4 regions of the Rhizobium sp. P2_G9 genome follow, and region 1 is predicted to be linked to each of the others. Evidence: predicted binding sites of a transcription regulator. Region 1 holds the regulator's gene; each other region holds the start of a gene.
What was found. Region 1 encodes LexA, which represses DNA repair genes until DNA is damaged. Its sites were predicted from a motif close to TGTTCNNNNTGTGTTCNG; they were not measured.
Positions count from the first base shown of each region.

Region 2: the regulator LexA is predicted to act here: its motif matches at 2,748-2,765, upstream of AC1DYF_RS27800 (DUF5680 domain-containing protein).
Region 3: the regulator LexA is predicted to act here: its motif matches at 3,691-3,708, upstream of AC1DYF_RS27230 (PA0069 family radical SAM protein).
Region 4: the regulator LexA is predicted to act here: its motif matches at 2,882-2,899, upstream of recA (recombinase RecA).

Region 1 is NZ_JBFUFK010000012.1:20,929-28,605, reverse strand. Features, by position in the region: gene glmU (bifunctional UDP-N-acetylglucosamine diphosphorylase/glucosamine-1-phosphate N-acetyltransferase GlmU) at 1-1,329, shown strand, start outside; gene lexA (transcriptional repressor LexA) at 1,381-2,100, opposite strand; gene AC1DYF_RS11840 (hypothetical protein) at 2,411-2,554, opposite strand; gene coaD (pantetheine-phosphate adenylyltransferase) at 2,835-3,329, shown strand; gene AC1DYF_RS11830 (peptidylprolyl isomerase) at 3,352-3,921, shown strand; gene AC1DYF_RS11825 (peptidylprolyl isomerase) at 3,997-4,509, shown strand; gene queA (tRNA preQ1(34) S-adenosylmethionine ribosyltransferase-isomerase QueA) at 4,610-5,689, shown strand; gene tgt (tRNA guanosine(34) transglycosylase Tgt) at 5,689-6,819, shown strand; gene gfa (S-(hydroxymethyl)glutathione synthase) at 6,920-7,492, opposite strand.
Region 2 is NZ_JBFUFK010000038.1:65,648-73,324, forward strand. Features, by position in the region: gene AC1DYF_RS27785 (homocysteine S-methyltransferase family protein) at 1-878, opposite strand, end outside; gene AC1DYF_RS27790 (amino acid ABC transporter permease) at 890-1,738, opposite strand; gene AC1DYF_RS27795 (transporter substrate-binding domain-containing protein) at 1,728-2,555, opposite strand; gene AC1DYF_RS27800 (DUF5680 domain-containing protein) at 2,782-3,246, shown strand; gene AC1DYF_RS27805 (hypothetical protein) at 3,401-3,664, shown strand; gene AC1DYF_RS27810 (LacI family DNA-binding transcriptional regulator) at 3,705-4,697, opposite strand; gene AC1DYF_RS27815 (sugar ABC transporter substrate-binding protein) at 4,912-5,859, shown strand; gene AC1DYF_RS27820 (ABC transporter permease) at 5,935-7,005, shown strand; gene AC1DYF_RS27825 (ATP-binding cassette domain-containing protein) at 7,008-7,677, shown strand, end outside.
Region 3 is NZ_JBFUFK010000037.1:98,583-106,259, reverse strand. Features, by position in the region: gene AC1DYF_RS27250 (F0F1 ATP synthase subunit B) at 1-23, shown strand, start outside; gene AC1DYF_RS27245 (F0F1 ATP synthase subunit B) at 38-529, shown strand; gene bluB (5,6-dimethylbenzimidazole synthase) at 589-1,317, opposite strand; cobalamin riboswitch at 1,365-1,550, opposite strand; gene AC1DYF_RS27235 (ribonuclease HII) at 1,599-2,246, opposite strand; gene AC1DYF_RS27230 (PA0069 family radical SAM protein) at 2,470-3,630, opposite strand; gene AC1DYF_RS27225 (glycosyltransferase family 2 protein) at 3,755-4,270, shown strand; gene AC1DYF_RS27220 (helix-turn-helix domain-containing transcriptional regulator) at 4,267-4,584, opposite strand; gene AC1DYF_RS27215 (hypothetical protein) at 4,918-6,117, opposite strand; gene glyS (glycine--tRNA ligase subunit beta) at 6,421-7,677, opposite strand, start outside.
Region 4 is NZ_JBFUFK010000019.1:90,171-97,847, forward strand. Features, by position in the region: gene AC1DYF_RS17575 (DUF924 family protein) at 1-485, shown strand, start outside; gene AC1DYF_RS17580 (ribbon-helix-helix domain-containing protein) at 607-873, shown strand; gene AC1DYF_RS17585 (pseudouridine-5'-phosphate glycosidase) at 884-1,816, opposite strand; gene AC1DYF_RS17590 (carbohydrate kinase family protein) at 1,850-2,791, opposite strand; gene recA (recombinase RecA) at 3,025-4,113, shown strand; gene alaS (alanine--tRNA ligase) at 4,270-6,924, shown strand; gene AC1DYF_RS17605 (GGDEF domain-containing protein) at 7,042-7,677, shown strand, end outside.

The DNA.
Region 1 (7,677 bases):
GCGGCAGGCGAGAGCAAGCGGATGAACTCCGCCAAGTCGAAGGTGCTGCACACGATCGGCAACCTGCCGATGATCTCGCACGTGATGCTGGCGCTCGGCCGCAGCGGTGCTGACTGCATCGCGCTGGTCGTTGGCCGCGATGCGGAGCCGGTCGTGGCCGCAGCGTCCGGGTCCGGTATCGAGGTCCGCGCCTTTGAACAGACCGAGCGGCTCGGCACAGGCCACGCTGTGCTGGCGGCGCGCGGCGAAATCGAAAAGGACTACGATCAGATCCTGGTCGCCTATGGCGACGGGCCTCTGATCGAACCCGCACCGCTGATCGAAGCGCTGGAGAAAGTGCGCGCCGGCTATGATGTCGCGGTCGTCGGCTTCGAAACCGACAAACCCACGGGCTATGGACGCCTGCTTACCAAGGACGGCGAGCTCGTCGCCATCCGCGAGGAAAAGGACGCGACAGAGGCCGAGCGGAAGGTCACCTTCTGCAATAGCGGCATCATGGCGATCGATGGCCGCAAGGCTTTGTCGCTGCTGACGAAAATCACCAACAACAATGTCAAGGGCGAGTATTACGTCACCGACATCATCGAAATCCTCCACCGCGAAGGCGGCAGGGCGGTGACGGTCGAAGCGCCGAGCGACATGGTTGCCGGCTGCAACAACCGGGCGGAACTCGCCGAACTCGAAGCGATCTGGCAGAAGAAGCGCCGCCATCAGTTGATGCTCTCCGGCGTCACGATGATCGCGCCGGAAACCGTCTTCCTGTCGCACGATACGCGGATCGGCCGCGACACCGTGATCGAACCGAATGTCTGGTTCGGCCCCGGCGTCACCATCGACAGTGACGTCGTCATCCACGCCTTCTCGCATATCGAGGGCGCCCATATTGCACCGGGCGCCAGCGTTGGTCCGTATGCACGGCTGCGGCCTGGCGCAGACCTGGGCGAAAAAGCCAAGGTCGGCAATTTCTGCGAAGTGAAGAATGCCGCGATCGGCGAGGGCGCCAAGGTCAATCATCTGAGCTATATCGGCGATGCGATCATCGGCGCGCGGGCGAATATCGGCGCCGGCACGATCACCTGCAATTATGATGGCTTCAACAAGTTCGAAACCCGGATCGGCGCCGACGCTTTCATCGGCTCGAACAGTGCGCTTGTCGCACCGGTGACGATCGGGGCAGGGGCGCTGACCGCCTCCGGCAGCGTGATCACCGAGGATGTTCCGGATGGCGCCGCCGGCTTCGGCCGCGCCCGTCAGGTCAACAAGGAGGGCTATGCGATCGTGATCATGGCACGCAACAAGGCGCTCAAGGAATCAAAGAAGAAGAAATGATATTAGCCGACGCAGGCGAGGCTGCTCGCCGCGCGTCAACCGATCGGCTTGTCAGTGATAGCGGCGAATGAGCCCGACCAGCTTGCCCTGGACCTTGACGCGATCCGGCCCGAAGATGCGGGTCTCGTAAGCCGGATTCGCGGCCTCAAGCGCAATGGAAGCCCCCTTGCGGCGGAAGCGCTTGAGCGTCGCCTCTTCGTCGTCGACGAGCGCCACGACGATGTCGCCCGGGCTGGCCGTGCTGCCGTTGCGGATGATGACTGTGTCGCCGTCGAGGATGCCGGCCTCGATCATCGAATCGCCCTTGACCTCGAGCGCATAATGTTCGCCGCCGCCGAGCATGCCGGCAGGGACTGAAATATCGTGGGTAATGTTCTGGATCGCCGAGATTGGCACGCCGGCAGCAATGCGGCCCATGACCGGGATTGACACCGCGTCACCGCTGTTCTCATTTGCAGCCGGCTTCGGCGCAGGCGCTGGCTGGACCTTGCCGAGCGAGCCTTCGATAACGCTCGGATTGAAACCCTTCTGCGGCGGCTTGATGCTCGGCGAATAGGCCTCGGGCAGCTTGATGACTTCGAGCGCCCGGGCACGGTTGGGAAGCCGGCGAATGAAACCGCGTTCCTCCAATGCCGTGATCAACCGGTGGATGCCGGACTTAGAGGCCAAATCGAGCGCATCCTTCATCTCATCGAACGAAGGGGGCACGCCGGACTCCTTCATCCGCTCATGGATGAACAGTAGAAGTTCCTGTTGTTTTCTCGTCAGCATGGACGTCCCCTTGGGAATCGTGAAACAAATCTCGAACAAACACTATATGTTCCATGTATGTTCCGCAAGGGTTTTAAATATGGTTAACGCGGAGGCCGATAAGCGGCTTTTGCTTATATGCCGGGAACCGCCCACCCACGTTCAATCCGCCGGTCTAAGCCGGCTCGCCCGAGGCATCGGATCTTTGCTTAGGTGGCTATGGCAGGGTCGCACAACGAAAAACCGGACGGCAGGGGAGCCGTCCGGTTTTTACACATGAGCGCGGGCTTGCGGGGAGGGGGTGGGGAGGGGACGCCCGCGCGTCTGGAACTTAGAACTGGAGGGCGGCACTGTGGGAAAGTGCATCCCGTGTGGCGTTGTTTTCACGCACTGCGTTAATGATCGAGGAAACTGCGGTCGCCACGAACATGACGGAAATCAGGCCTGCCATCAGGGTCAGCGTCATGTACATCATCGTCGTCGTCCTTTTCGTCTCTCGTCCGGGTGCGCTGTCGATGGAACCTTTATCCCACATCGCGCACCCGGTTGCTGTTTCCTTGGGAACATGCGCTTCTTGTTATCATTGCGCTGTCCTCCGAACTTGACGCCATATAACCATTGATGATCCGAACCGGCCGTGAATGGGGCGTTCATCCGCCGTTCAGGTTTCTGGCTCACCCGGAAACCATGGATTTTCGGTTGCGCCGATACCACATCCATGACAAAAGGCGGGACCATTTTCGGCAGCGCGCGCAATGACAACAGCCTTCTATCCCGGTTCATTCGATCCCCTGACCAACGGGCATCTGGACGTGCTGATCCAGGCACTCAACATCGCCTCCAAGGTCATCGTCGGCATCGGCGTCCATCCCGGCAAGGCACCGCTGTTCTCCTTCGAGGATCGCGCCTCGCTGATCCGCCTGTCGCTCGAAGACGTGTTGCCGGACCGGATCGGCGACATCCAGGTGATCTCCTTCGACAATCTCGTCGTCGATGCGGCGCGCGCGCATGGAACCAAAGTGCTGATCCGCGGTTTGCGCGACGGAACCGATCTCGACTACGAAATGCAGATGGCCGGCATGAACCGGCAGATGGCGCCGGATATCCAGACGGTGTTCCTGCCGGCCGGCACGGCGTCCAGGCCCATAACCGCCACATTGGTGCGCCAGATCGCCGCGATGGGCGGCGATGTCAGTGCTTTCGTGCCGAAGCCGGTGCTCGCCGCGCTCGAGGAAAAACGCCAACGCTGAGCCCAAAAACAACGGAGCTTCCATGATCTTCCTGAAATCCATCGCCGCGGCCGCATTGCTGCTGTTCGCCGGCCTTGCCGCCCAGGCATATGCCAATCCCAACCAGATCACCATCCAGCTCAAGAACGGTCCGGTCGTGATCCAGCTGATGCCGGATATCGCGCCGCAGCACGTCAAGCGCATCGAGGAACTGGCTGCCAAGCACCAATATGACAATGTCGCCTTCCACCGCGTCATCGACGGCTTCATGGCCCAGACCGGCGACGTCAAGTTCGGCAATCTGAAGAAGGGTTTCGATCCGAACGCGGTTGGCACCGGTGGCTCCGACCTGCCAGACCTGCCGGCCGAGTTTTCGCAAGTGCCGTTCGAGCGCGGCACGATCGGCATGGCCCGTTCGCAGGATCCCAATTCGGCCAATTCGCAGTTCTTCATCATGTTCGCGCCGGGCGATTTCCTCAACGGCCAGTACACGGTGGTCGGCAAGGTCGTTTCCGGCATGGAATTCGTCGACAAGATCAAGCGCGGCGACCCGAACAATAACGGTTCAGTCAGCGATCCCGACCGGATGATCAAGGTCACGGTCGGTAAATAACACCAGGCATTTACGGAGGGTTGCTGAGCAGCCCACGTTCAGAATGCGTCGAGACAACAAGCAAGGAGAAAACCCATGGCCGAGATCAAGGATCCGGAAAACACGCTCATCATGGAAACCACCAAGGGCAAGGTCGTCATCGAGTTGATGCCGAACGCCGCGCCCGGCCATGTGGCGCGCATCAAGGAACTGACCCGCGAAGGCGCCTATGACGGTGTCGTCTTCCACCGCGTCATCAATGAATTCATGGCCCAGACGGGCGATGTCGAATATGGCAAGAAGGGCGGCAAGTCCTTCGATCCGCGCCGCGCCGGCATGGGCGGTTCGGAAAAGCCGGATCTGAAGGCGGAATTCTCGGCGATCAGCCATGTGCGCGGCACCTGCTCGATGGCCCGCTCGCAGAACCCGAATTCTGCCAATTCGCAGTTCTTCATCTGCTTCACCGATGCGCCGTGGCTCAACAAGCAATATTCGGTCTGGGGCCAGGTGATCGAAGGCATGGACAATGTCGACAAGATCAAAAAGGGCGAACCAGTGGTCGACCCTGACGAGATCGTGTCGATGAAGGTCGCCGCGGACGTCAAGTAATCCGTTTTCGATGGACATCGGCCGCTCCGGGGCTTATGCGCCGGGGCGGTTTTCTTTTGTGGCTATACTCCCTGAGCAGGGGAGCGCCTTCGAGTTTCTCATGCGTGTTGACCTTTTCGATTTCGAGCTTCCCGAGGAGCGGATTGCCTTACGGCCGGCGAACCCGCGCGATTCTGCGCGCCTGCTGGCGGTCGATCCGAACACCGAAACGCAGTTCTCGGACCTCGTCGTCCGCGACCTGCCGGATCTGCTGAATCCCGGTGACGTTCTGGTCTTCAACGATACCAAGGTCATCCCTGCGCAGCTTGAAGGCACGCGCATTCGTGATGAAGGGACGGCGTCCGTCTCCGTCACCCTGCACATGCGCGTCGGCCCGAACGCATGGAAGGCCTTTGCCCGCCCAGGCAAGCGTATCAAACAAGGTGACCGGCTGCAGTTCGGCCATTCCGGCAATGCCTGCCTGCTCGGCGCACTCGACGCCTCCGTGACGGAAAAGGGCGAGGCGGGCGAGGTGACGCTTTCCTTCGATCTGTCCGGCCCTGCGCTGGACGAGGCGATCGCCACGGTCGGCCATATTCCGCTGCCTCCTTACATCGCTTCGAAGCGCCCCGAGGACGACCGGGATCGCGCTGACTATCAGACGATTTACGCTAGGGAAGAGGGCGCCGTCGCAGCCCCCACCGCCGGCCTTCACTTCACGCCGCAACTGTTTGAAAGGCTGGATGAAAAGGGCATTGAGCGCTGCTTCGTCACGCTGCATGTCGGGGCAGGGACCTTCCTGCCGGTCAAGGCCGACGATACGACCGAGCATCACATGCATCACGAGATCGGCCACATCGATGGCGCCACCGCTGCAGCGCTCAATGCCGCCAAGGCGCGTGGCAATAAGGTGATCTGCGTCGGTACGACGTCGCTGCGGCTGCTGGAAAGCGCGGCGGACGATAACGGGCGTCTCGCCGCATGGTCCGGCAGCACCGACATCTTCATCACGCCAGGTCACCGCTTCAAAATCGTCGACCGGTTGATGACCAATTTCCACCTGCCGCGCTCGACGCTGTTCATGCTGGTCTCGGCTTTTTCCGGCCTCGAGACGATGTGCAGCGCCTACGATCACGCCATCCAATCCGGCTACCGCTTCTACTCCTATGGCGATGCCAGCCTGCTGACACGGAAAGACTGATGTCCGAAAAATTCGAATTCAAGCTGATCAAGACCGACGGCAAGGCACGGCGAGGGGAGGTGCGCATGCCACGCGGCACCATCCGCACGCCTGCCTTCATGCCCGTCGGCACGGTCGGCACGGTCAAGGCCATGTATCTCGATCAGGTGCGCGACACCGGCGCCGACATCATCCTGGGCAACACCTATCACCTGATGCTGCGGCCCGGCCCGGAGCGCGTCGCGCGCCTCGGCGGCCTGCATGAGCTGATCCGCTGGCCGTATCCGATCCTCACCGATTCCGGCGGCTTCCAGGTCATGTCGCTGTCGGGCCTGCGCAAACTCGACGAAAAGGGCGTGACCTTCAAAAGCCATGTCGACGGCTCGCTGCATTTCATGTCGCCGGAGCGTTCGATCGAAATCCAGGGCATGCTCGATTCCGATATCCAGATGCAGCTCGACGAATGCATAGCGCTGCCCGCGGAATCCAAAGAGATCGAGCGCGCCATGGAAATGTCGGTGCGCTGGGCCGAGCGCTGCAAGGTGGCCTTCGGCGACCAGCCAGGCAAGGCCATGTTCGGCATCGTCCAGGGTGGCGACCAGGCCGGCCTGCGGGTGAAAAGCGCGCAGGCGCTCGCAGCACTGGACCTCAAGGGCTATGCGATCGGTGGTCTCGCTGTCGGTGAGCCGCAGGATGTGATGCTGGAGATGATCGACACGCTCAACCCGCATCTGCCGACCGAAAAGCCGCGTTACCTGATGGGCGTCGGCACGCCCGACGATATCCTGAAATCGGTGGCGCGCGGCATCGACATGTTCGATTGCGTGATGCCGACGCGTTCCGGCCGCCACGGCCTGGCCTTCACCCGCCGCGGCAAGATCAACATCCGCAATGCCCGCCACGCCGAAGATATGCGGCCGCTCGACGAGGAATCATCCTGCCCGGCAGCGCGCGACTATTCCCGCGCCTATCTGCACCATCTCGTGCGCTCCAACGAGGCGCTGGGCGGCATGCTGCTGACGTGGAACAATCTGAGCTATTATCAGGATTTGATGAACGGCATCCGCACAGCTATCGAGCAGGGCCGGTTCGCGGAATTCGCGGCGGAGACCCAGGAAAACTGGGCGAGGGGCGATCTGGCTCCGGTGTAAGGGCCGGGTCTGCATCGGCATCCTTATAAAGCCAAGGACGAGAGCAATTACCTCGCCCTCGCCCCAGTTGTTTCCCTGCAATCGGGAAGAATGATCCCGCTTATTCCTGGAATGTCCCGGCGTTCTTGGCGGCAACTGTCGCCAGATAGTCCATCAGCGGTGGGTTGAGGCAATCATAGGGCTCGAGGCCAAGTTCCTTGAACCGGGCGCGGATGCCATCCATTTTCGATGGGCTGACGCCGGCTTCGATCACCGACGAGACGAATGCCGCAAAGCCCGGTGCGGACCAGCCGCTCTCTGCAAACCGCTCCGGATGAATGAAGCTCAGGCCCTTGAAGGCATGTTCGCGCTCGACCGGGCCATACATGTGCACGCCGCATTCCGTGCAGGCATGACGCTGGATCAGCGCCGAGGGATCGACGACCTTGAGCTTGTCGCCATTCTCGATCACTTCGACATTTTCCGTGCCGGTCACGGCGACGACGGAGAAGGTGGCGCCCGCCGGCTTCCAGCACTTGGTGCAGCCGCAGGCATGGTTATGAGCGACGTCACCCTTGATCTTCAGCCGCACGGTGCGCGTCGTGCAGAGGCAGGAAAGCGTGCCGCCGGCGAAAGAGCCGCTGCCGGCCTTGACGCCGCCGTCGATAGAGGGATGCAATGCTACGGATGCCATGGAAAATCCTCCCAGATTTGCTTTTGAATATACCGTCCCGACAGGCACTCTTTCATGAGAGCCGATGTTTGGCAACATCATCCTCAGCACCAAAAAGGATGGCATGACGTCGCGCATAGACAAAATTCTCGGCAAGCGTTGTCGGGCAGGGTGCTTCGCCACCGTCCTTGAGCCGTGAACGGTCG
Region 2 (7,677 bases), on a different contig from region 1:
TCTTCGATATGTTCCGGGCCGATGCCGCAGCAGCCGCCGACGACGGTGGCGCCCTGGCTGATCCAGCGGTCGATCCATTTGAGATAATTGGCGGGGTCGAGATCGGCGCGGATGTCGGAAATGCCGGCATAGGGCTCATCCGAGGGCGGCTCAGGCGCGAAGGCATTGGCATAGACGCCGACCGGCACCGTTGCATCGGTGGTCACGCGGCGCGCGGCGATCACCGCTTCGCTCATCACTTCCGGCTGGCTGCAATTGAAGAACACGCCGGATGCACCGGCTTCGAGGGTTTTCCTGACGGCATCCTCCACCGGTTCGCCCGAGCGAAGCTCCGGCGGCCCGGTCCGGCCTTCCTCATCCTTGAGCGTGTAGGAAACGTAGACCGGTCGGCCGAAATCCCTGACCGCGGCCAGCGCCGTCAAGGCTTCGGCGGTCGAGCTCTGGGTCTCGATCAGCCAAAGGTCGACATAGGGTTTCAGTCCCCCGACCAGGCTTTCCAGGATTTGCGGCGCCCTTTCGGCCTGGAACCGCCCGGGCCGGTAGCTCTCGAACAAGGGCGGCAGCGAGCCGGCGACGAGCACCTTGCGGCCAGCGGCGGAGGCGACCTCGCGCGCCAGCCGGCCGGCGAGATCCGCCAGCGTCCGGCCCTGCCTCGCGAACCGCTCTTCGCCCAGCATATGCGGAACCAGGCCGTAGGAATTGGTGGTGACGATGTCGGCGCCGCTGTCGACATAGGCCTGGTGCGCCTGGGTGACGAAATGCGGCGCCTCGATCAGCGACAGTGCCGACCATTCGGGCAAGCGGAAGGGCGCTCCCAAGCGCTCGAGCAGGCGGCCCATGCCGCCGTCCAATATCGAAAAGGCAGTGTTGTTCGTCATCATCATTCCTCTCATCGTTCTGCGGCGACGCTGCGTCCAAAATGGCGCTCCAGCCGGCTTTGGATCACTTCCAGCCCGATCGACAGAACCCAGTAGATCACGGCCGCAGAGAGCAGCATTTCCATATAGTGATATGTCGACCGTCCAAAGGACTGCGCGAGAAAATTCAGCTCCCACAATCCCATGATCGACACCAGCGAAGAATCCTTGAGCATCGAGATGAACTGCGCGCCCGCCGGCGGAATGATGACGCGCATCGCCTGCGGCGCGACGATCTTCATGCCGATCAGCGTGCGCCCGAGGCCGAGCGCCATCGCCGCCTCGCGCTGGCCCTTCGGTACGGAGGCGATGCCGGCGCGAATGGTTTCGGCGAGATAGGCGCCATAATTGAGCGACAGCGCCAGAATGCCCGAGACGAAGCCGGACAGGACCAGCCCGAACTGCGGCAGGGCCAGATAGATGATCAGCACCTGCACCAGCAGAGGCGTGCCGCGGAAGAACGACGCGTAGAACGTCGCCACTCCGAACGCGACGGGATTGCTCGACAGCCTGCCGAGCGCGGTGAGCACCGCCACCACCAGCGACACCGCCATCGAAATCACGGTGATCAGGATGGTCAGCGCCACGCCCTGGATGAAGCCGTCCGGCGACAGCTTCAAACCCAGCATGAACGGCAGCTTCTGCCGGATGAGGTCAAAATCGAGGCCGAGGCGATAGAAGCCGAAAAACAGCAAGCCGACCAGCACAAGCCAGACCATCTGCACCTTGAACCAGAACGGGCGCCGGCTGAGCTTCAGGCGAAGCGGCAGCGCCTTCGTCAGCGAACCGCTTCGCAATGCCTGCTCGCCGTCAGAAGGCATATTTGGTGATATCCGTCTTGAACCACTTTTCGGAAATCTTGGCGAGCGTGCCGTCCTGCTGCAATTCAGTGATCACGCGCTTGACCTCGGCATCCCATTCGGGATCGCCCTTGTCGGTGACAACGGCATTCGGCTCGGCAAACAGCGGCGCGCCGAGCACCTTCAGCTTGCCCTGGGCATCGATCTGGCCCTGCGCCGTGCCGAGCGAGGCGACAATGGCATCCAGGCGCACGCCAGGACCGAGCGCGAGGTTCTGGAAATTGACGGTCTCGTCGCCCGGAACGACCTGGACATCGCCAAAGGGGAACGTGATCGCGGCCTGGCCGGGGATGGAAAACTTCTTGTTGAGATAGGCTTCATAGGACGAGCCGGTGCCGACGCCGACGCGCTTGCCGGTGATGTCGGCGATCGATTTGATCGACGTCTCGTCCTTGTTGACGACCAGCACGGCCGGAACGCTGTAATAATTGACCGGGAAGTTGACGACCTTGGCCCGCTCCTCCGTCGGCGTCGACGAGGTGATGGCGATATCCCAGCGATTGGCCCAGCGGCCGCCGATGATCGTTTCCCAGCCCGGCGTTTCGAGCCGAAGCTTGACGCCCAGCTTGGCGGCCAGGGCCTTGGCGACATCGATGTCGAAACCGTCCAACTCGTTCTTGTCGTTGAGATAGGCAAACGGTGGATAGTCGTTGACGACAGCATCGACCACCTCCCCGTTCTTCTTGACGCGATCCAGCACTTCGCCGGCGGATGCGCTTGAGCCGATGCACAAGACCAGCGCAAGCGTGGTCAGAAGAGCATTCAGGGATTTTGCCATCGATACGATCTCCATATTTCACTGCCCGGCCATTTGCCGGATATTGCCGGAAAATAGACGACCGTTCTTATCTCCATAAGAACATATTTTCTATCTTTTTTATCAATTTTATAAAGAGCACATTGCGCGGCGAGCAAGAGCAGCAATCCTGTGTTGCGCGCCAAAAACTTCCACTTGACTTAACTCCACATATGTTCTCTCTTCGTTCCATTTTTGAGAGACACCTATGATCGAAACCAGCGAACTCAATGCCATCATCGTCAGGGCCAAGGCTGCCACTTATGTCGGCGGCGGCACACCGGTGAGCGCGAGCCGGCGCCGTTCCCATGACCTCACATGGTCGGAAGGGGAATGGAGCTACCTCGACAGCTATTTCGGCGGCACCGATTTCGCCGGCCAGGAGGTGCTCTGGTTTCGCGGCGAGCCCATATGGGCGATGAATTATTACGGCACTATCCGGCTTCCGGAACTGATCGACGCCGAGCGCGCGGGCGCGACCATCAAGGCAGCCCTGTCTGCTATGTACAGGCAGGGACGCTTTCTCGGCGGTTTCGAATGGACCGGCGAACATGGAACATATGTCGATCGTAGCGAGGGCGATGCGGCGCATTTCCATGGCCACGAGGCCATCCTCGTCGACCGCCAGAAGGCCTACGCGCTCGACTATTTCGGCGGGCTGATCAAGCCGTAGACGAAGCAAATGATTGCCGTCGCGGAGGCGAAGGCGCAAGCATCTGGCAGAGGCCGAACCGACCGGAGATGAGGAGCTCCGGCCGGGATGGAGGTGCAGAGCGGTAGCAAGCCCGTGCCCGGCACATCGCTTTGCAGACCCATGGACGGTTGGCATGACGGATCTGGCGCATAGAAGGGGAGACACGTCCCATCCGCTGATCGAGGCGACGATCGGGCAATTTTTCGATGCCACCTGCGCCCGCTATCCTGACGTCGATGCGCTGATCTCCGTCCATCAGGATGTCCGCATGACCTATGCCGGGCTTCGTGAGAAGGTCGATGCGCTGGCAGTTTCGCTCCGCCGCCTAACCTACGCAAGGTTCGGTCGAGGGATCCGCACGCCTTCAAGACCATTGCCATTTTCCATCAAGGGGTAGGCGCTGGCAAGGACGTCGTGATCGTGATCCGTGATGTCAATCAGGTCGAACCTCTTATGACCAGTCGGCCCGGGAAGTCCACACTCTCCTTGGGTCGACGACCCAGGATCATTTCGACCGCCGCGGCGGCCATTTGCGTCATTGGTTGATCGTAAGACGTGAGGTCGAAAGCGGGCGACGCAGCGAATGCGGTATTGTCGAAGCCCACGACAGCGACATCCTCAGGCACCCTGATCCCGAGTTCCTGGCGAAGGACGCTCATCGCTCCGAAGGCCAAAGCATCGTTTTCGCACATCAACACGTCGATCGAAGGAATATTTCCCCCGGCTGCGAAAAAGCCGCGTACCGCTTCGGCGCCTGACCAATCGCTATAGGCATCCGCGACCATTCCGGAAATCGGATCGACGCCCTTTTCATGCCAGAAGTCGCGGAACTTGCGTCTGCGGCCAAGTGCCGTCGACAGTACGCGCGGACCGGCGAGGAAGGCGGGTTTTCTATAACCCTTGTCATAGAGATGCTCGCAAATCTCCGTCATGGCCCGATCTGTGTCACAATTGATCGCCGGTACCCCTTCGATCTGCGAGCCTCGCGCCAGAACAAACATTGGGGCAGCGCCGAGCAGCCTTTTGTCTCTTAGCATCTCATTGCGAAACGCCGTGCCGAAAAGGATGACTGCGTCTACCTGGCGCTGTTCGGCATTGATCAAGGCGTCGACATGGTCGTTGTGGTCATTGATGTTGATCAGCAGCGCCAGCAACCCGTTGGCCTGAAGCTCATGGGTGAGTTTCCCGAGATAGGAGAGTTTGCTCGGATTTTCGAAATCGTCCACGAGAACCGCAACCTGATGCGTGAGATTGGTGTTGAGGCTCCTGGCCAACAAGTTGGGCCGATAGTTCAACGTATCTGCGGCTGCGAGCACTTTCTGCCGACTGATATCGGTGATCGAGGCGCCGGGGGTGAATGCCCGAATGACGGTCCATTTCGACACGCCTGCCAGGTCGGCTACATTCTGAGCGGTCGCGCGTTTCGCCATGGTCTTCTCCGAAGCTATCCATGGAACGTCTATTCCGTTTGACCGGAAATTGAAATGAATGGTTGACAAATTTCCGTGCCTCGATATTTGTATCCGCGTTTGCTACCGGTAGCAAATTGGCCGGCAAGCAAGATCGGGAGCGTCAGCGACGTCGGGAGACGCGCTGTTTGAACATTGGGCGCGGGAGGATATGCGCCCTCAGCTGGAGGAATAAATGAAGACCGTATTCAAGAAACTCGCCGTCGGCGTAGCCGTTGTCGGCTGCCTTCTGTCCGGGATGAGACTGGCGGAAGCCAAGGACATCAAGATCATCGCGGTAACCCATGGCCAGGCCAACGATCCGTTCTGGTCGGTGGTCAAGAACGGCGTCGCCGCAGGCGCCAAGGACACCGGCGTCCAGGTCGACTATCGGGCACCCGAAACCTTCGACATGGTTGCCATGAGCCAGCTCATCGATGCTGCGGTCAACCAGAAGCCCGATGGACTGATCGTCTCGATCCCGGACGCCTCGGCGCTTGGACCGTCGATCAAGAAGGCCGTGGCCGCTGGCATTCCGGTGATCTCGATCAATTCGGGATCGGACGTGTCCAAGGAGCTCGGTGCTCTCCTGCATGTCGGCCAGGATGAATACAGCGCCGGCAAGGCAGCGGGCGAAAAGCTCAAGGAAATGGGCGGCAAGATCGGCCTGTGCGTCAACCAGGAGGTCGGCAATGTCGCACTCGACCTGCGTTGCAAAGGGTTTTCGGACGGCTTCGGTGGCAAGGTGACCGTATTGCCGGTCTCCAACGACCCCACGGATGTCCGTGCCAAGGTCAAGGCGGCGCTGAGCGCCAATGCCGATGTCGATACGATCATGGCGCTGGGTGCAAGCACCGCCGGCGAGCCCTCGCTTGACGCGGTCAAGGATGTCGGCAAGACGGGAAAGGTCAATGTCGCGACCTTCGACCTGTCCGCCGGCTTCCTGAAAGCCGTTGCGGCGGGTGACGCGGCCTTCGCCATCGACCAGCAGCAGTTCCTGCAGGGTTATCTGCCGGTCGTGTTCCTGGCGAATTACGCCAAGTATGGCCTGATCCCAGGCGGCAACGTGCCTTCCGGTCCGAACCTTATCACCAAGGACAAGGCGGCTCAGGTGGTGGATCTGTCCGCCAAGGGCATCCGTTGATTTCCTCCAGAGCGTGACCGGGCGGCCCGCTGCAGGCGGCAACCATCCATTCCGACTGCCAAAGGCGACGAGCGTATGCGCAATGTGGGTTTCCTGACCCAGTTGATGCGCCGCCCTGAGCTCGGCGCCGTCGCCGGTCTGATCCTCGTTGTCGTCTTCTTCGCCTTTACAGCTGACGCATCGATGTTCTCGCTTTCGGGCGTGATGACGATCCTGGCGCCGGCGTCGCAGCTGGGAATTCTGGCGATAGCCGCGGCGCTATTGATGATCGGCGGCGAATTCGACCTGTCGATCGGCTCGATGATCGCCTTTGCTGGCCTCATTTTTGGTGTCCTGCTGGTGAATTTCCAACTGCCGCTTTGGGTGGCGATCGTTCTCACGCTGCTGTTTGCCGGTGTGATGGGAGCGGTGAACGGGCAGATCGTCATCCGCACGCGGCTGCCGTCTTTCATCGTCACCCTGGCCTTCCTGTTCATCCTTCGCGGGCTGACCCTTGTCGGGCTCAAATGGGCGACGGGCGGCTCGACGCAATTGCGCGGCATAGAAGGCGTGGTTGGCGATGGGGTTCTCAAACAGATTTTCTCTGGGGTGGCTTTCCAGTCGCTGTTCGGCTGGCTCGCGCAACACAATCTCATCGAGAAGTTCGATAACGGTGTTCCCAAGGTCAGCGGCGTGCCGGTGTCGGTGGTCTGGTTTGTCGTGATTGCCGGTGTCGCGACCTGGGCCCTGCTTCGCACCCGCACTGGCAACTGGATTTTTGCGGTGGGTGGCGATCCGAATGCCGCGCGCAATTCCGGCGTTCCGGTCGACAGGGTCAAGACGGGATTGTTCGCCCTGACAGCATGTGCTGCGGCGCTGGTTGCGATCATCACCGTGCTCGACGCCGGATCGACCGATGCCCGCCGTGGTTTCCAGAAGGAATTCGAAGCGATCATCGCGGCCGTGATCGGCGGCAGCCTGCTGACCGGCGGCTACGGCTCGGCGATCGGGGCGTTCGTCGGTGCGATCATCTTCGGCCTCGTTTCCATCGGCCTGACCTATACGCAATTCGACTCCGATTGGTTCCAGGTCTTCCTCGGTTCGATGCTGCTGCTCGCCGTGCTCTTCAACAACTTTATCCGTCGCAAAGTGACAGGGGAGCGCTGATCATGGTCGATAGCAATGCAAATTCCGCTGGCCCGATCATCGAGGTCAAGGACATCGTCAAGCATTACGGCTCGGTGATCGCTCTTGCGGGCGTGTCGATGAAAGTCTCGGCCGGCGAGGTTCTCTGCCTGCTCGGCGACAACGGTGCGGGCAAATCCACCCTGATAAAAACACTATCCGGCGTTGTCCGCCCATCCGGCGGCGAATTCCTGGTGGAAGGAAAGCCCGTTCAATTTTCAAGCCCGCGCGACGCGCTCGATGCGGGCATTGCCACCGTCTACCAAGACCTGGCAATGATCCCGCTGATGTCGATCACGCGCAACTTCTTCATGGGTCGCGAGCCGCGCAGAGGCATACCGCCGTTCCGCTATATCGACTTCAAGCACTGCAACGATGTCACCCGCGATGAGATGCATAAGATCGGTATCGACATCCGTGATCCGAATCAGGCCGTCGGCACGCTTTCCGGCGGCGAGCGCCAATGCGTCGCCATAGCGCGCGCCGTCTATTTCGGTGCAAAAATCCTGATCCTCGACGAGCCGACCTCGGCTCTCGGCGTGGCCCAGACCTCCATGGTGCTGAAATACATTCACCAGGTGCAGCAGAAAGGGCTGGGCGTGATCTTCATCACCCACAATGTCCGTCACGCTTATGCCGTGGGCAATCGCTTCA
Region 3 (7,677 bases), on a different contig from region 1:
CGGTCGCGGCTGCCAAGGGCTGATCGGGAGGTTCGTCATGGATGCAACTTTATGGGCCCAGACCTGGGCACAAGTCGCCCTGGTGATTTTTCTCGGCGTCGTGATCTACCTCAAGGTTCCAGGCATGATCGCCAAGAGCCTCGATGCACGTGCCGCTAAGATCGCCGATGAGCTCGATTCCGCCAAGAGACTGCGTGAAGAAGCCCAGTCGCTTCTGGCGGAATACCAGAAGAAGCGCAAGGAAGCCGAAGCGGAAGCTGCCGAGATCGTCGCTGTCGCCAAGCGTGAGGCCGAAGCGCTGGCCGAAGAGGCCAAGCAGAAGACGGCCGACTATGTCGCCCGCCGCACTGCGCTCTCCGAGCAGAAGATCAAGCAGGCCGAGCACGAAGCGATCACCGCTGTCCGCTCCGCTGCCGTCGACCTGGCCGTCGCCGCCGCTGAAAAGCTGATGGCGAGCAAGCTGGACGAAAATACGTCAAATGGCCTGTTCGACAAGGCCGTCGGCGAAGTCAAGGCGCGCCTCAACTAAGCGCAAGCGGACAACTGCCAGCACATTTTAAAACCCGCCTCGTCACCGAGGCGGGTTTTTCATTTCTTGCGGCATTCGATCTCGCGATAGAATGACAGGACATGCGAGGCCTCTGGCCAGCGCTCCCGGTAGATCAGCTTGTCGAGCGGGATTTTCTCCCGCCAGCCCTTCACCGCCAGTTCCGGTGAGGTATAGAGCTGTTCGACATAGCCGACGCAGAGATAGGCGATGATCTCGACGCTTTCGGGAATGCCGAGATGCGTCTTCAGCCGGTCATGGTCGAAAATGCTGACCCAGCCGACGCCGACGCCTTCCGCACGCGCGGCAAGCCAGAAATTCTGTACGGCGCAGACGGTGCTATAGAGGTCCATGTTGGGGTTATGCGTTCGCCCGAGGACAAAGTCGCCACCGCGCTTACGGTCGCAGGTGATGCAGAGATTGACCGGCGCCTTCAATATGCCTTCGAGCTTCAGCGACATATACCGGCGCTTCTGCTCGCCCTCCAGGCGATCGGAGGCTTCGAGATTGGCATCATGGAAGATGCGATGGACAGCCCGCCGATTCTCTTCGTCGCGGATGACCATGAAGTTCCACGGCTGCATATAGCCCACCGACGGTGCGGCATGGGCCGCTGTCAGCAGGCGATGAAGAACATCGTCCGGCACCGGATCGGGCAGGAATTCATTGCGCACGTCGCGGCGCGAATGAATGGCGCGGTAGACCGCTGCGGTCTCGGATTCGGAAAACGGACCGGCCGCCGCAAGGTGGCGAGAAATGGAGGCGTGCATCGTCAATCCCCGACGGAATGCCTTCTCAGCTGGCGCCGTCCGCGCGCCCGCGTCTATCATGTCCGGCCGGTCTTCTGGCTTGGGATCATCTGGCGCTGCAGCCTTCCCGGTTTCCCAGTGGCATCAGGCAAAAGCCCGGCAGCCCATCCCCCTTACAGCGTTGGGCACGCGCCGGCATCACACCGGCTTCCCGATTCTCCCATATTCTGGGCACCGGACACACTTGTTTAAGCAGAAGCGGTGAGGGGAGGCAAGCGGTACGCCGACCTCGAATGCCGCAATCAATCCTTCCGCAGCGGGCGGAATGTCATCCTGTGGATGGCGCAGGGGCCAAGCTCGACAATGGCATTGCGATGGAACTCTGTCGCGTAGCCGGCATGGAATTCAAAGCCATAACCCGGATAGCGGCGGCCTGCCGCGACCATCATCCGGTCGCGTGTCACCTTGGCAACGATGGACGCCGCGGCAATCGACAGGGACCGTGCATCGCCGGAAACGATCGCCTTGCCGGGGCAGGGCAGGCCGGGCGCTACGTCGCGGCCGTCGATGAGGGCAAAATGCGGACGGCTATGCAGCGAATGCGCCGCACGGCGCATGGCTTCGAGGCTTGCCCGCAGGATATTTATCCTATCGATTTCTGGCGCTGAGACGGACGAGATTGCCACGTCGAGCGCACTGGCAAGAATGAGCTCGTAGAGCGCTTCGCGCCGCTCCGCCGTCAATTGCTTGGAGTCGTTAAGGCCATCAGGGATATTGTCGGGGTCAAGCACCACGGCACTTGCGACCACCGGACCGGCCAAGGGGCCGCGGCCGACTTCATCGATGCCGGCCACCAGCCGGTAGCCGTCGCGCATCAATCCCTGCTCGAACCGGAACGTTGGAGCCGGCTCGATTTCCTCCAGGGGCAGGGAATCGGCGAGAAGTCTCATGCGGGTTCAAATGACACTTCCACCGATTCCCCGCAAGTCCCGGAACGAGGGCGGCGTTCCTAGGACTGGGTGCGCAGGCCGGCGGGACAGGGATTGCCGGCGGCGCGGAATTCAGTGCCTCGGCCTGATGCGGGCAGGGTGCGAGTGAGACACTGAAGTTTTCGCCGATCCGGTACGGCAGGCGGGCCGCCCCGGATCGACCAAGACATGCACAAACAAAGACCTAAAGCAGGCTGAGCTGTACGCCCGCACCGCTCGGCGGCACGAAAAGCTCCGTGTTCAGCGGCATGCTGCGCGTCCTGCGAATGCCGAGCTTCTTGGCTGCCAGCTCGAATCGGCGGCTGATCTGCCAGGCATAGGGGCCTTCGCCCTTCATCCGCTTGCCGAATTCCGCATCGTAATCCTTGCCGCCGCGCATCGAGCGGATCAGGCTCATCACGTGCCGGTAGCGGTCCGGATAATTCCTGAGCAGCCAGTCGCGGAATAGTGGGCTGACTTCGAGCGGCAGGCGCAGCAGCACATAGCTTGCCTCCTTGGCGCCGGCAGCAGCGCCTGAATCGAGGATGCGCTCCAACTCGTGATCGTTCAGCGCAGGGATCATCGGCGCTGCCATCACTGCCGTCGTCACGCCAGCCTCGGTCAGCGCCCGGATTGCCTCCAGCCGCCTCGACGGGGTCGAAGCGCGCGGTTCCATCAGCCGTGCCAGCCGCCGGTCGAGCGTCGTCACCGAAATCCCGACTCGTGCCAGGCCGCGCTCCGCCATTTTGGCGATGATGTCGATATCGCGCATGACTAGCGCCGACTTGGTGACGATCGATACCGGATGATTCGCCGCATTCAGCACTTCGAGGATCTGGCGCATGATCCGCCATTCCTTCTCGATCGGCTGGTAAGGGTCGGTATTGGTGCCGATGGCAATGGCTTTCGGCTTGTAGCCGGGCTTTGAGAGTTCGCGTTCGAGAAGTTTTGCCGCATCCGGCTTGGCAAACAGCTTGCTTTCGAAGTCGAGCCCCGGCGACAGGCCCATATAGGCATGCGTCGGCCGCGCAAAGCAGTAGACACAGCCATGTTCGCAGCCACGATAGGGGTTGATCGAACGGTCGAACGGAATGTCCGGGCTTTCGTTGCGGGTGATGATCGCGCGCGGCTTTTCCACCTGCACTTCGGTCTTGAACGGCTCCAGCGTTTCGATTGTCTGCCAGCCGTCATCGAGCACTTCGCGCTCCTGCGGCTCGAAGCGGCCGGACGGGTTGATGCCGGCGCCACGACCGCGACGGCGGTCAATATCAATGCGCAGACCGCTTTCCTTCAGCAAACCATCGGCAAGCTCTGCCGTGTTGGCAGGCGCGAATGCGGCCTGCCTCGAAAGAGACAGATTGATCATTGGGCAACTCCTGCGAGGCGACTCTCTGCCCCGTCATGATTATTTTCCTATCTTCAAAACGAGAACAATGCAAGAACAAATTTGCCGACTGGCATTTTCAGGGCTGTTGTAATAACGATTGACCATGCTGACTGTTTTGCTGGAATGCCGGGATAACGAGCCGGAATTGGCGCATACGCTGGCGGTGCTGGTGTCGGGCGCGGTGGATGGATTGGTGAGCGACGTGATCGTGCTCGACCATGGTTCACGCGACGGTTCCGCGCGCGTTGCCGACGCCGCGGGCTGCAAATTCTTCGACACCTGGACGCTCGACGAGACGATCCGCAATGCGCGCGGCGATTGGCTGATGCTCTTGGAGCCTGGCGCGCGGCCGCAAAGCGGCTGGATCGAGGAAATCCTCGAATATGCTTCACTCGCGAAGGCGCCGGCACGCTTTTCGCCGTCACGCCGATTCCGCCGGCCGTTCTTCAAACGGTGGCGGCGCAAGGGCGAACTGGAACTCGGCCTGGTACTGCCCAAGCGTCAGGCCAGCGCACTCGTGCAGCCCGGCATGGACCTCAAAGGGCTTGCCAAGGCCTCTGCCGCTAAGACGTTGCGGTCGGAACTGATCCCAGCCTGGGTGCTGCGCGAGCGCCGTTAGGCGGCGGCATCCACGGAGAGTTGGATGCCCTGATAGCGCTGTAGCGTGGCAAGCACCTTGAACAACTGATCTGCACGCGGATTGCCGGCCTTGCCGAACATCCGCATCAGGCCTCTCTCGGAAATGCCTGTTCGTTCCGACAGTTCGCGGAAGCCGATCGTCGCTTCGATATAATCGTGCAGCACGCTTTTTGCCGTCGGCAGGTCGTCGCCGAGCAGCACTTCCACGGCCTCCGAAAGCAGCGCGAAGCGGAAGGCATGGTCCGATTGCAGGCGGGCTCTGATATTCTTTTTGAAGTCTTTTGGGAGAGCCATCTTCGGCATCCTGATCACTATTTGAGTACACTCGGATATATAGGGGCGAGTTCGTCGCAATCACGGCGACGCGATCAAATAAATTCTCATTTTCGTGAAATATGATGAATGCCGGGCCAGGCGTGGCCAATGAGCCACACCGCCGAGGCGGAAATGGCATTTCGTTATCAAATGGTTAACGGGCTTCGGCATTTCTCGGAAGGCGGCCAATTCCTCGGCATATCCTGATCCGGATCGCGACATGCCCGCCGATGAAGGTTCCCCTCCGGCAAGGCATGTCATCTCATTGTGCGTCTGCCTTTTGGTCTGTCACCGAATGACGGAAGATCTGGCTCAGAACGAGAAGTCGCTGACATTGAGGTCGCCGACCAGGGTATGCTGGAGGGTCAGCGTATCGGTACCCATGTGGATCACCAGATCGCCATTGGACGCGCTCACGTGGTTGTTGACCAGGTCGTTGAAGTCACTGATGGCATTTTGACCTGTCAGGTCGATATGGTCTGTTCCAGCCTTGAAGTCTGTAATTGTGTCTTGACCGTCATGCGTCGCGAAAACGAAGACGTCCTTGCCCGATCCGCCTACCAGGAGATCGTTGCCTTGGCCGCCATCAAGGGTGTCGCTGCCGGCCATGCCCATCAACGTGTTGTCGCCGTGATTGCCGGTGAGCGCATTGGCGCTCTTTGTGCCTGTTCCGTCAATACTGGCATTGCCGAGCAGGATCAGATTTTCGACATTGGCCGTCAGCGTGTAAGTCACCGTCGATTTGACCGTGTCGGTGCCGCCACCGGCATCTTCCTGAAGATGCACCTTGGCATCATCGGTAATCAGCGTGTCGTTGCCCTTCTGACCGTAGATATCATGATCGACCTTGCCGCCACGATTGTCGAAGGTGTCGTCCCCTTCGCCCATATAGATCAAGCCCTTCATCTGGCCGTGGTTGGTCACCGTGTCATCGCCGTAGCTGCCGGAGAATGCCCATGCTCCTTTCAACAAGCCATCATTGGTCAGGGTCGACGTCGTATGATACGAACCATCGAACTGAACGGCGGCACTTTGCGATGTGATGCGGCCACCCGCTTCATTGACAACGCTGACATCACCAAGGCCGCCGGCCGAGATGCCATTCTGGCCGCCCGAGATGTGCCCGAAATTGGTCACCGTCTGCTGGACGCTTTGCAGCCACACGCCGTAGTTTGAGCCATCGATGGTGCCATGGTTGGTGAGTTGTTGATTGCCAAAGCCCAGCTCAACGCCGACGCCGGCCTCGACAACCCCGGTCGAGGTGATCTTGACGTCGCAGCCGCTCGGGTCAGAGTTCACGGCGGTATCGGTATTGCCGTCTCCGCCGGTTACGTGTCCTTTTATGATGAGATGGCTATTTGAAACGCCATCCTGGTAAAACAGCGCATCCGGACTATCCGTTGTGATCGATGCCCCTTGTTCCAGAATGTAAGTGGTATTCGAGGCGGTCATTTTGTAGGCAGACGTGAGCTTGCGGTCGATTGAGATGATGAGTGGAATGACCTTCACCATGGAGCCGGTTTCCTTGTAGCGACATTTTCTGCTGGATAGAACGTTTCAGCGAGATACTTCGAGTGAAGCCGTTGTTCATTTTGTTTCAGCGGGAAATTTCGCAAAAGCAACTACAGGCGTCCGGCTGTCCTATGCTTTTGAAGCACCAAGATCGGTAGCAATTCTCTACGACAGGCCAAGCGCCCACCCACAGAGTGATGGGAGCAAAGCGACGCATTTTCCGACGCGCGGACGATGACATGCGGGCCCCGGCTCAACATGCAGGGAAAGCCGGGGATTATCTCATTCAAGTGGGCGGAAGACCTATCCAGCGATCTTGGAGAAATCCGCAACCGTGCCGGTGGCACTGCGAATCGCGGCAAGCAGTGCGAGCCGATTGGCGCGGATCTCCGGGTTCTCGTCGTTGACCAGCACGGTGTCGAAGAACGTGTCGACCGGGCTGCGCAGCTTTGACAACGCTTCCATGGCGCCTTCGAAGTTTTCGCGAGCGACAGTTTCCGCAGCCCCTTGAGAGGCCGTCACGATTGCCGAGTGCAGCGCCCGTTCGGCTGGAAGCGTCAGCAATTGCAGGTCGATGCGATCGGCGATCGCCGTGCCCTTCTTTTCCTCTGCCGCCAGCAACTGCGTGGCACGTTTGGTCCCGGCCAGAAGATTGGTGCCGTCCTCGGAGGTGAGGAAGGTCGACAGCGCTTCGGCGCGGCGGACGATGGTCAGAAGATCATCGGCATCTTCGGTCAGAACGGCGTCGACGATATCGTGGCGGCGGCCGGCGTCGCGGAGATAGACCTTCAGTCGGTCATGGAAGAAGGAGAGGAGGTCTCGATCCTCGGCTATGGTCAGCAACGGTAACCGGATGCCGTTCTCAAGAAGAATGCGGATCACGCCCAGCACTGCGCGGCGCAGCGCATAGGGGTCTTTCGAACCTGTCGGCTTCTCGTCGATCGCCCAGAAGCCAACCAGCGTATCCAGCTTGTCGGCCAGTGCCACCGTGATAGCGACCGGATCGGTTGGAATGCGATCCGAGGGGCCTTGCGGCTTGTAATGGTCCTCGATCGCTGCCGCGACAGATGAATCCTCGCCTTGCAGTACCGCATATTTTCGGCCCATCAGGCCTTGCAGTTCCGGGAATTCGCCGACTGCCTCGGTCCGAAGATCGGCCTTGGCGAGCACCACGGCGCGGTCGACCTTGATCGGGTCGGCCTTGGTGACTTTCGCCAGTTCCGACGCCAGTGCCCGAATGCGCTCCACCCGATCACCCTGCGTGCCGAGCTTGGCATGGAAGGTGACGTTGAGGTGATCCAGCTTGGCCATGCGCTGATCAAGCGGCTTCTTGAGATCAAGGCCGAACTTGGCGGCAGATGCGGTCAGCGTGTCGAGGTCGGGCATGTCGCCCTGGTCGCGCCTGTAGAAATGCAGCGCATCGGAGAGACGGGCGCGCACGACCTTGCCATTGCCGTGAATGATCTCGGCACCGCCATCCTTTGCCTCGATATTGGAGACGAGGATGAAATGGTTGGAGAGCGCGTCGCTGCCGTTGCGGCGGGTGACGAAGCACTTTTG
Region 4 (7,677 bases), on a different contig from region 1:
ATTGGTTCCGCGTCAATCCGGCGCTTGACCAGCAGATCAGGCAGCGCTTTGGGGATCTCTATGAGCTGGCGCGGGCAGGGGAATTGTCCGATTGGCTGCAAAGCGGCGAGACGGCGCTCGCGCTGGTGATTCTGTTCGACCAGTTCCCGCGCAACATGTTCCGCGGCACGCCGCGTGCTTTCGAGAGTGACGAAATGGCGCGCGCCGTCAGCCGGACCGCGATCGACAGGCATCTCGACCGGCAGCGAAGCGCCAAGGAGCGCAGCTTTTTCTACCTGCCGCTGATGCACAGCGAGGACCTTCTCGACCAGGTCGAATGCGTCCAGCTCCATCGTCGGATGAAAGACGACGAGAATCTGAAATATGCCATCGAGCACCACGACATCATCGCCCGCTTCGGCCGTTTTCCGCATCGGAACAAGGTGTTGGGGCGGAGAAACAGCGATGATGAAGAAGAGTTTTTGAAGACCCACGAGGGGTTTTGAGCGGCCGCAATCGCCTTTGCTGCATTTGCCGAAACTGCGTTCTCCAAGAAGCTGCAGATCCTATCCAATGTTGTAAGGATGGGGAGAAACAGGGAGTACAAACATGCGCTCGACTCCGCGAATGAGCATCACCTTGCCGTTAGAGATGGCGAATATGGTGAAGTCGCGTGTTGCCAGGGGCGACTTTGTTTCTGAAAGCAAGGTTTTACAGGAAGGCTTGTGTGCTCTGCAAAAGCGCGAGAATGCCGTCGAACACTGGCTTCGCACGGAAGTCGCCGCCGCTTACGACACCTACAAGGCCGATCCCACCCGCGCCAAGCCCCTCGATGAAGCATGGCGAGATGTTGAGACAATGATGGATGCCATTGACCGGGAGCTGACGCGGTAAAGCGCGTCTCTCAATCCCGATGCAGCAGCGCCACCGCGATTCTTGCTGCCACGCGTGCATTATTCTCCACCAGCGCAATATTGGTCGCGAGGCTCCGTCCGCCCGTTAGGTGGAAGATGCTGTTGAGCAGGTAAGGCGTCACGGCCTTGCCAGTGATCTCGTCTTCCTCGGCATTGTCCAGTGCCCGCTCGATATAGATGTCCATCTCGTCGCGCGCGATTTCGTCGGCTTCCGGCACCGGATTGCCGATCAGCATGCCGCCATTGATGCCGAATTCGTCGCGCTTGTGCTGGAAGCGCGCGATCGCGGACGGGCTATCGAGCCGAAGCGGGCTTTTCAGCCCCGAATTGCGCGACCAGAAAGCCGGGAACTCGTCCTGGCCCATGGTGACCACGGGCACGCCCTTGGTTTCCAGCACTTCCAGCGTCTTCGGAATATCGAGGATCGCCTTGGCGCCAGCACAGACGACGATCACCGCCGTGCGCGCGAGCTCTTCAAGATCGGCGGAAATGTCGAATGTTTCCTCGGCTTTGRGGTGTACGCCGCCGATGCCGCCGGTGGCGAACACATGGATGCCGGCGCGCGCCGCAGCAATCATCGTCGCCGCCACCGTCGTCGCACCCGTCCGGCCCTCGGAAATGGCAAAGGCGAGATCGGCGCGAGACAGTTTCATCGCATCCGGCGTCCGCGCCAGCTGCTCAAGCTGGGTGTCTTCCAGGCCGACATGCAGCACACCGTTGAGGACGGCAATCGTCGCCGGCACCGCGCCCTCGGCCCGGATGATGCTTTCGACGCTGCGTGCCATCTGGAGATTGCCGGGATAGGGCATGCCATGGGTGATGATCGTCGATTCCAGCGCCACGATCGCCTCGCCTGCAGCCTTCGCCTCAGCCACTTCGGTGGAATAGGAAACCGGGAAATTCGGCGTGGCGTGGCTGTTCATGGCGGCGTCCTGGGCTGGTCGTTGGATGACGGCTTACAACACTATTTCCGCCGTCGGCACAAGGGCGAGCGTGTCCATCAAGAGTTCGCGGCTTAACGTCTCGGCCACCGCCATTTCGCTGGCGAGCGCCAGTCGCGCCGACGCAGCCCCCATCGAAACAGCATCTCCAAGCGGCCGGCCCTCGAACACGGCGTGCAGGAAGCCTGCGGCAAAACCATCGCCGGCCCCGGTCACGTCGCCGATCGCCTCCAGCGTCGGCGGCAGCAGCGTCGCGGCCTGTTCGCCCTGCCAGGCGATCACTTCGCGCTGGCCGCGGGTGATCACGCCCGCCTTGAGCCCCGCCTTGCGCAGGATGGCCGGCCAGCGGCGGAAATCGCCGACCTCTTCCCCCGTCAGCGCCCGCGCCTCCGCCTCGTTGATGAACAGATAGTCAAACAGACCGAGCAGGCCAGCATAGCGCACCACTTTCGGCGGCGAAATACCGATGCCGGCCAGCGGCTTGCCGTGCTCCCTGGCCGCTCGTCCAACCGTGGCGAGGGTCTCTGCCGGCAGATTGGCATCGGTCAGCAGAAAATCGGCGGCATCGATCTGGTCTCGCACCTGCCGCACCTGCAGCCGGCGCGGCACGAAGAGCCGGTAAAGCTCCATGTCCGCCAGCGCGATCACCAGATTGCCGTCGCGCTCCAAGATGGCGGTATAGGTCGGCGTCCGCCGATCGAGGAAGGTGAACGGTCGATCGATGACGCCCGCAGCCTCTGCCGCGATACTGACGGCTTCACCCTCCGCATCGCCGCCGCGCGGCGAAATCAACGTCACCCTATGTCCGAGCCGGGCGAGATTGCGGGCGGCATTGAAGCCGCCACCGCCGGCCTCCTCCTTCCATGCTCCGGGATTGGAGGCGCCGGGGGCGGTATCGCCGGAGATCCGGCCGCGCCGGTCGATATGGGCGCCGCCCAGGACGAGGATGGAGGTCATGCGGAAGGCCTTGTTACAATCGACTCACCTTAACGGCTTTCCGGCATGAGAAGCAAGCCGCGAGCGCTCGAAGCCTTTGGAAACAAACACGAAAACAAAAATAGAACGAAAGTCGAAAAAATATTCCGGATCAATTGGTTGCGCGCCACTTGCAGAATGAGAACAAATAGGGTACGAATAACTCCAGCAGAACAGATTGCTTCAATGGCGCGGATAACTTAAAGGTGGATCGAATGGCCCAGAACACGTTGCGACTCGTTGAGGAAAAAGCGGTGGACAAGAGCAAAGCCCTGGATGCGGCACTTTCCCAGATCGAACGCGCGTTCGGCAAGGGTTCGATCATGCGGCTCGGTTCGAACGAGAATGTCGTCGAGATCGAGACCGTTCCCACCGGCTCGCTTGGTCTCGATATCGCGCTTGGCGTCGGTGGCCTGCCAAAGGGCCGCATCATCGAGATTTTCGGGCCGGAAAGCTCGGGCAAGACCACGCTGGCGCTGCAGACCGTTGCCGAAGCCCAGAAAAAGGGCGGCATCTGTGCCTTTGTCGACGCTGAACATGCGCTTGATCCGGTCTATGCGCGCAAGCTCGGCGTCGATCTTGAAAACCTGCTGATCTCGCAGCCGGATACCGGCGAGCAGGCGCTTGAAATCACCGATACGCTGGTCCGCTCCGGCGCTATCGACGTGCTGGTCATCGACTCGGTAGCGGCGCTGACGCCACGGGCTGAAATCGAAGGCGAGATGGGCGACAGCCTTCCGGGCTTGCAGGCCCGCCTGATGAGCCAGGCATTGCGCAAGCTCACGGCCTCGATCTCGAAGTCGAACTGCATGGTGATCTTCATCAACCAGATCCGCATGAAGATCGGTGTCATGTTCGGGTCGCCGGAAACCACCACCGGCGGCAACGCGCTGAAATTCTATGCCTCCGTTCGTCTCGACATTCGCCGCATCGGTTCGGTCAAGGAGCGCGATGAAGTGGTCGGCAACCAGACCCGCGTGAAGGTCGTCAAGAACAAGATGGCGCCGCCCTTCAAGCAGGTCGAATTCGACATCATGTATGGTGAAGGCGTTTCCAAGACCGGCGAACTGGTCGACCTCGGCGTCAAAGCCGGCATCGTTGAAAAATCCGGCGCCTGGTTCTCCTACAACAGCCAGCGCCTCGGCCAGGGCCGCGAGAACGCAAAACTTTTCCTGCGCGACAATCCGGATCTCGCCCGCGAAATCGAATTGTCGCTACGCCAGAATGCCGGCCTGATCGCCGACCGCTTCCTGCAGAATGGTGGTCCCGAGGCGGGTGACGACGACGAGGCGCTGGAAGCCTGATCCGTAGATATCGTCGGATTTTCCGATCCGGCCCGGCGCCTTGCGGATTGCAGGCGCCGGGCTTTGTTTTTCTGGACATCGGCAGGGGCGGGCGATACAAGCGCTTGGCTAAAATCCGGGCAAACCGGTCATTTTCTGAGGGATGAAGGGCATACGATGAGTGGCGTCAACGAGATCCGGTCTGCGTTTCTGGACTATTTCCGCAAGAACGGACATGAGATCGTCGCCTCGTCGCCGCTCGTGCCGCGCAACGACCCGACGCTGATGTTCACCAATGCCGGCATGGTGCAATTCAAGAATGTCTTCACCGGCCTGGAGTCTCGTCCCTATTCCACGGCGTCGACGGCGCAGAAATGCGTTCGCGCCGGCGGCAAGCACAACGACCTCGACAATGTCGGCTATACCGCGCGTCACCACACCTTCTTCGAAATGCTTGGCAATTTCTCCTTCGGCGACTATTTCAAGGAACGCGCCATTGAGCTCGCCTGGAACCTGATCACTAAGGAATATGGCATCGACCGCAACCGGTTGATGGTCACCGTCTACCATACCGATGATCAGGCCTTCGATCTCTGGCGCAAGATTGCCGGCCTGCCGGAAAGCCGCATCATCCGTATCCCGACCAGCGACAATTTCTGGGCCATGGGCGATACCGGCCCCTGCGGCCCGTGTTCTGAAATTTTCTATGACCATGGCGACCATATCTGGGGCGGTCCTCCCGGTTCGGCCGACGAGGACGGCGACCGCTTCATCGAGATCTGGAACCTGGTGTTCATGCAATATGAGCAGGTCACCAAGGAAGAGCGGATCAACCTGCCGCGGCCGTCGATCGACACCGGCATGGGCCTGGAGCGCATCTCGGCGCTGCTCCAGGGCAAGCATGACAATTACGACACCGACCTGTTCCGCGCCCTGATCGCCGCCTCGATGGAGGCCACCGGCACCGATGCCGAGGGTGAGCGCCGTGCCAGCCACCGTGTCATCGCCGACCATCTGCGTTCGTCGGCTTTCCTTATCGCCGACGGTGTGCTGCCTTCCAATGAAGGCCGCGGCTATGTGCTGCGTCGTATCATGCGCCGCGCCATGCGCCATGCCGAACTCCTGGGTGCCCGCGAACCCTTGATCTGGAAGCTGGTTCCGGCGCTGGTCGGCCAGATGGGCGCTGCCTATCCCGAACTTATGCGCGCCGAAGCGCTGATCACCGAGACGTTGAAGCTCGAGGAGAAGCGCTTCCGCACGACACTGGAACGTGGCCTGGGCCTTTTGAACGCAGCCGTCAGTGGCCTGAGCGAAGGCTCGGAACTCGACGGCGAGACGGCCTTCAAGCTCTATGACACCTATGGTTTCCCGCTCGACCTGACGCAGGATGCGCTGCGCCAGAAGGGCATCGGCGTCGACACGGAGGCCTTCGCCAAGGCGATGCAGCGCCAGAAAGCCGAGGCCCGCGCCAATTGGGCGGGTTCCGGCGAGGCAGCGACCGAGACGATCTGGTTCGAGCTCAGGGAAGCCCATGGTGCCACCGAATTCCTCGGCTACGACACCGAGCGTGCCGAAGGCGTGGTGTGTGCGCTCGTGCGTGACGGCAAGTCACTGCCGCAGGCCTCGGCGGGTGAGAAGGTGCAGTTGGTCGTCAACCAGACGCCGTTCTACGGCGAATCCGGCGGTCAAATGGGCGATAACGGCCTGATCACTTTCGAGGGTGGCCGCGCTGTTATCACCGACACGCTGAAAAAGGGTGATGGCCTGTTCGTGCATTTCGCCGAAGTTTCCGAAGGCGTGCTCAAGCCGGGCGATGCGATCGTGCTGGAAGTCGATCATTCCCGTCGCGGGCGGCTGCGCTCCAACCATTCGGCCACCCACCTGATCCACGAGGCGCTGCGCGAAATCCTAGGCACGCACGTGGCGCAGAAGGGTTCCTTGGTGGCGCCGGAGCGGCTGCGTTTCGACGTCTCGCATCCCAAGCCGATCTCGGCCGAAGAAATGAAAGTGGTCGAGCAGCTTGCCAATGAGATCGTCGTCCAGAACGCACCGGTGACGACGCGGCTGATGAGCGTCGATGATGCGATCGCCGAGGGCGCGATGGCGCTGTTCGGCGAGAAATATGGCGACGAGGTCCGCGTCGTGTCGATGGGCACGGCCAGGCATGGCGACAAGGCCGGCAAGCCCTATTCGGTGGAGCTTTGCGGCGGCACGCATGTGCGCGAGACCGGCGATATCGGCCTGATCCGCATCCTCAGCGACAGCGCGGTCGGTGCCGGCGTGCGCCGCATCGAAGCGCTGACCGGCGAGGCGGCGCGCGATTATCTGTCAACCCAGGACGAGCGCATCAAGTCGCTTGCGGCAATCCTCAAGGTGCAGCCGGACGACGTGCTGACTCGTGTCGAGGGGCTGATGGAGGAGCGGCGCAAGCTGGAGCGCGACCTGGCCGACGCCAAGAAGAAACTCGCCCTTGGTGGCGGCTCCGGTGGCGGTGACGGATTGCGCGACATCAACGGCGTGAAATTCCTCGGCCGCGTGGTTACCGGTGTCGAGCCGAAAGACCTGAAGAGCCTCGCCGACGAAGGCAAGAAGACGGCAGGATCCGGCGTCGTCGCTTTCATCGGCGTTTCCGATGATGGCAAGGCGAGCGCTGTGGTGGCCGTCACCGACGATCTGACACCGCGCTTCAGCGCCGTTGATCTTGTACGCATCGCCTCGCAGGCGCTTGGCGGCAAGGGCGGCGGCGGCCGCCCCGACATGGCGCAGGCCGGCGGCCCGGATGGCAGTCAGGCCGAAAACGCGCTGGATGCAGTCGCAGCCGCTCTCGGTTGATCTGGCAATCTATAAAAAGTGCCGGGATATCCCATTCCGGCACACCGGGTTTCGCCTTTTTTAAATATTGAAGCCTACGACTTCTCCGAGTGCACGCTCTAGATCGGAGAAGCTGCGTTGGCTGTCGTTCTGAATATTTCGACCATCATGATCTGCACGGCGCTGATGACGCTGGTCGTTGCGATGGCGCTGACATTCATCTGGATTTTCGAGAAGCGCGAGCAAGCAATCGCATGGTGGTGTGCCAGCATGTGGGTAGGGACGCTGGCCTCGCTGATCCTGGCTTTGCGCGGCATTGCGCCCTGGTGGCTGGCGATCGGGCTGGGCAATGGTCTGGTCTTCCTCGCCTATGCGTTGATTTCGGCAGGGTTCGCGTCATTCCGCGGCGTGAGGATGGGGCTGCCGGTCATTTTGCTGGGCGCCATTGTCTGGTTCATTTGCAATTTCGGCTTCGAGTCGATCCGCTCCGATGTCAACAACCGCATCATCGTCAGTTCGCTGATCATCCCCTTCTATTGTGTCTTCGTCGTTCGCGACACCATGGCGGTGTGGAAGGAGGAGCGCCTTCCCTCCGCAATGGCGGCGTGTCTGTTCTACGCCAGTCACGGCATTTTTTACCTGCTGCGGATTCCGCTTAGCATTTTCTATCCGGTCTCGGACATCGTTCCCGGCCAGCCGTCGACATGGTTCGCAATCACGACGCTTGAAGCTTTCGTGCATGGCATGCTGATTTCCTTTGTCTTCGTATCACTC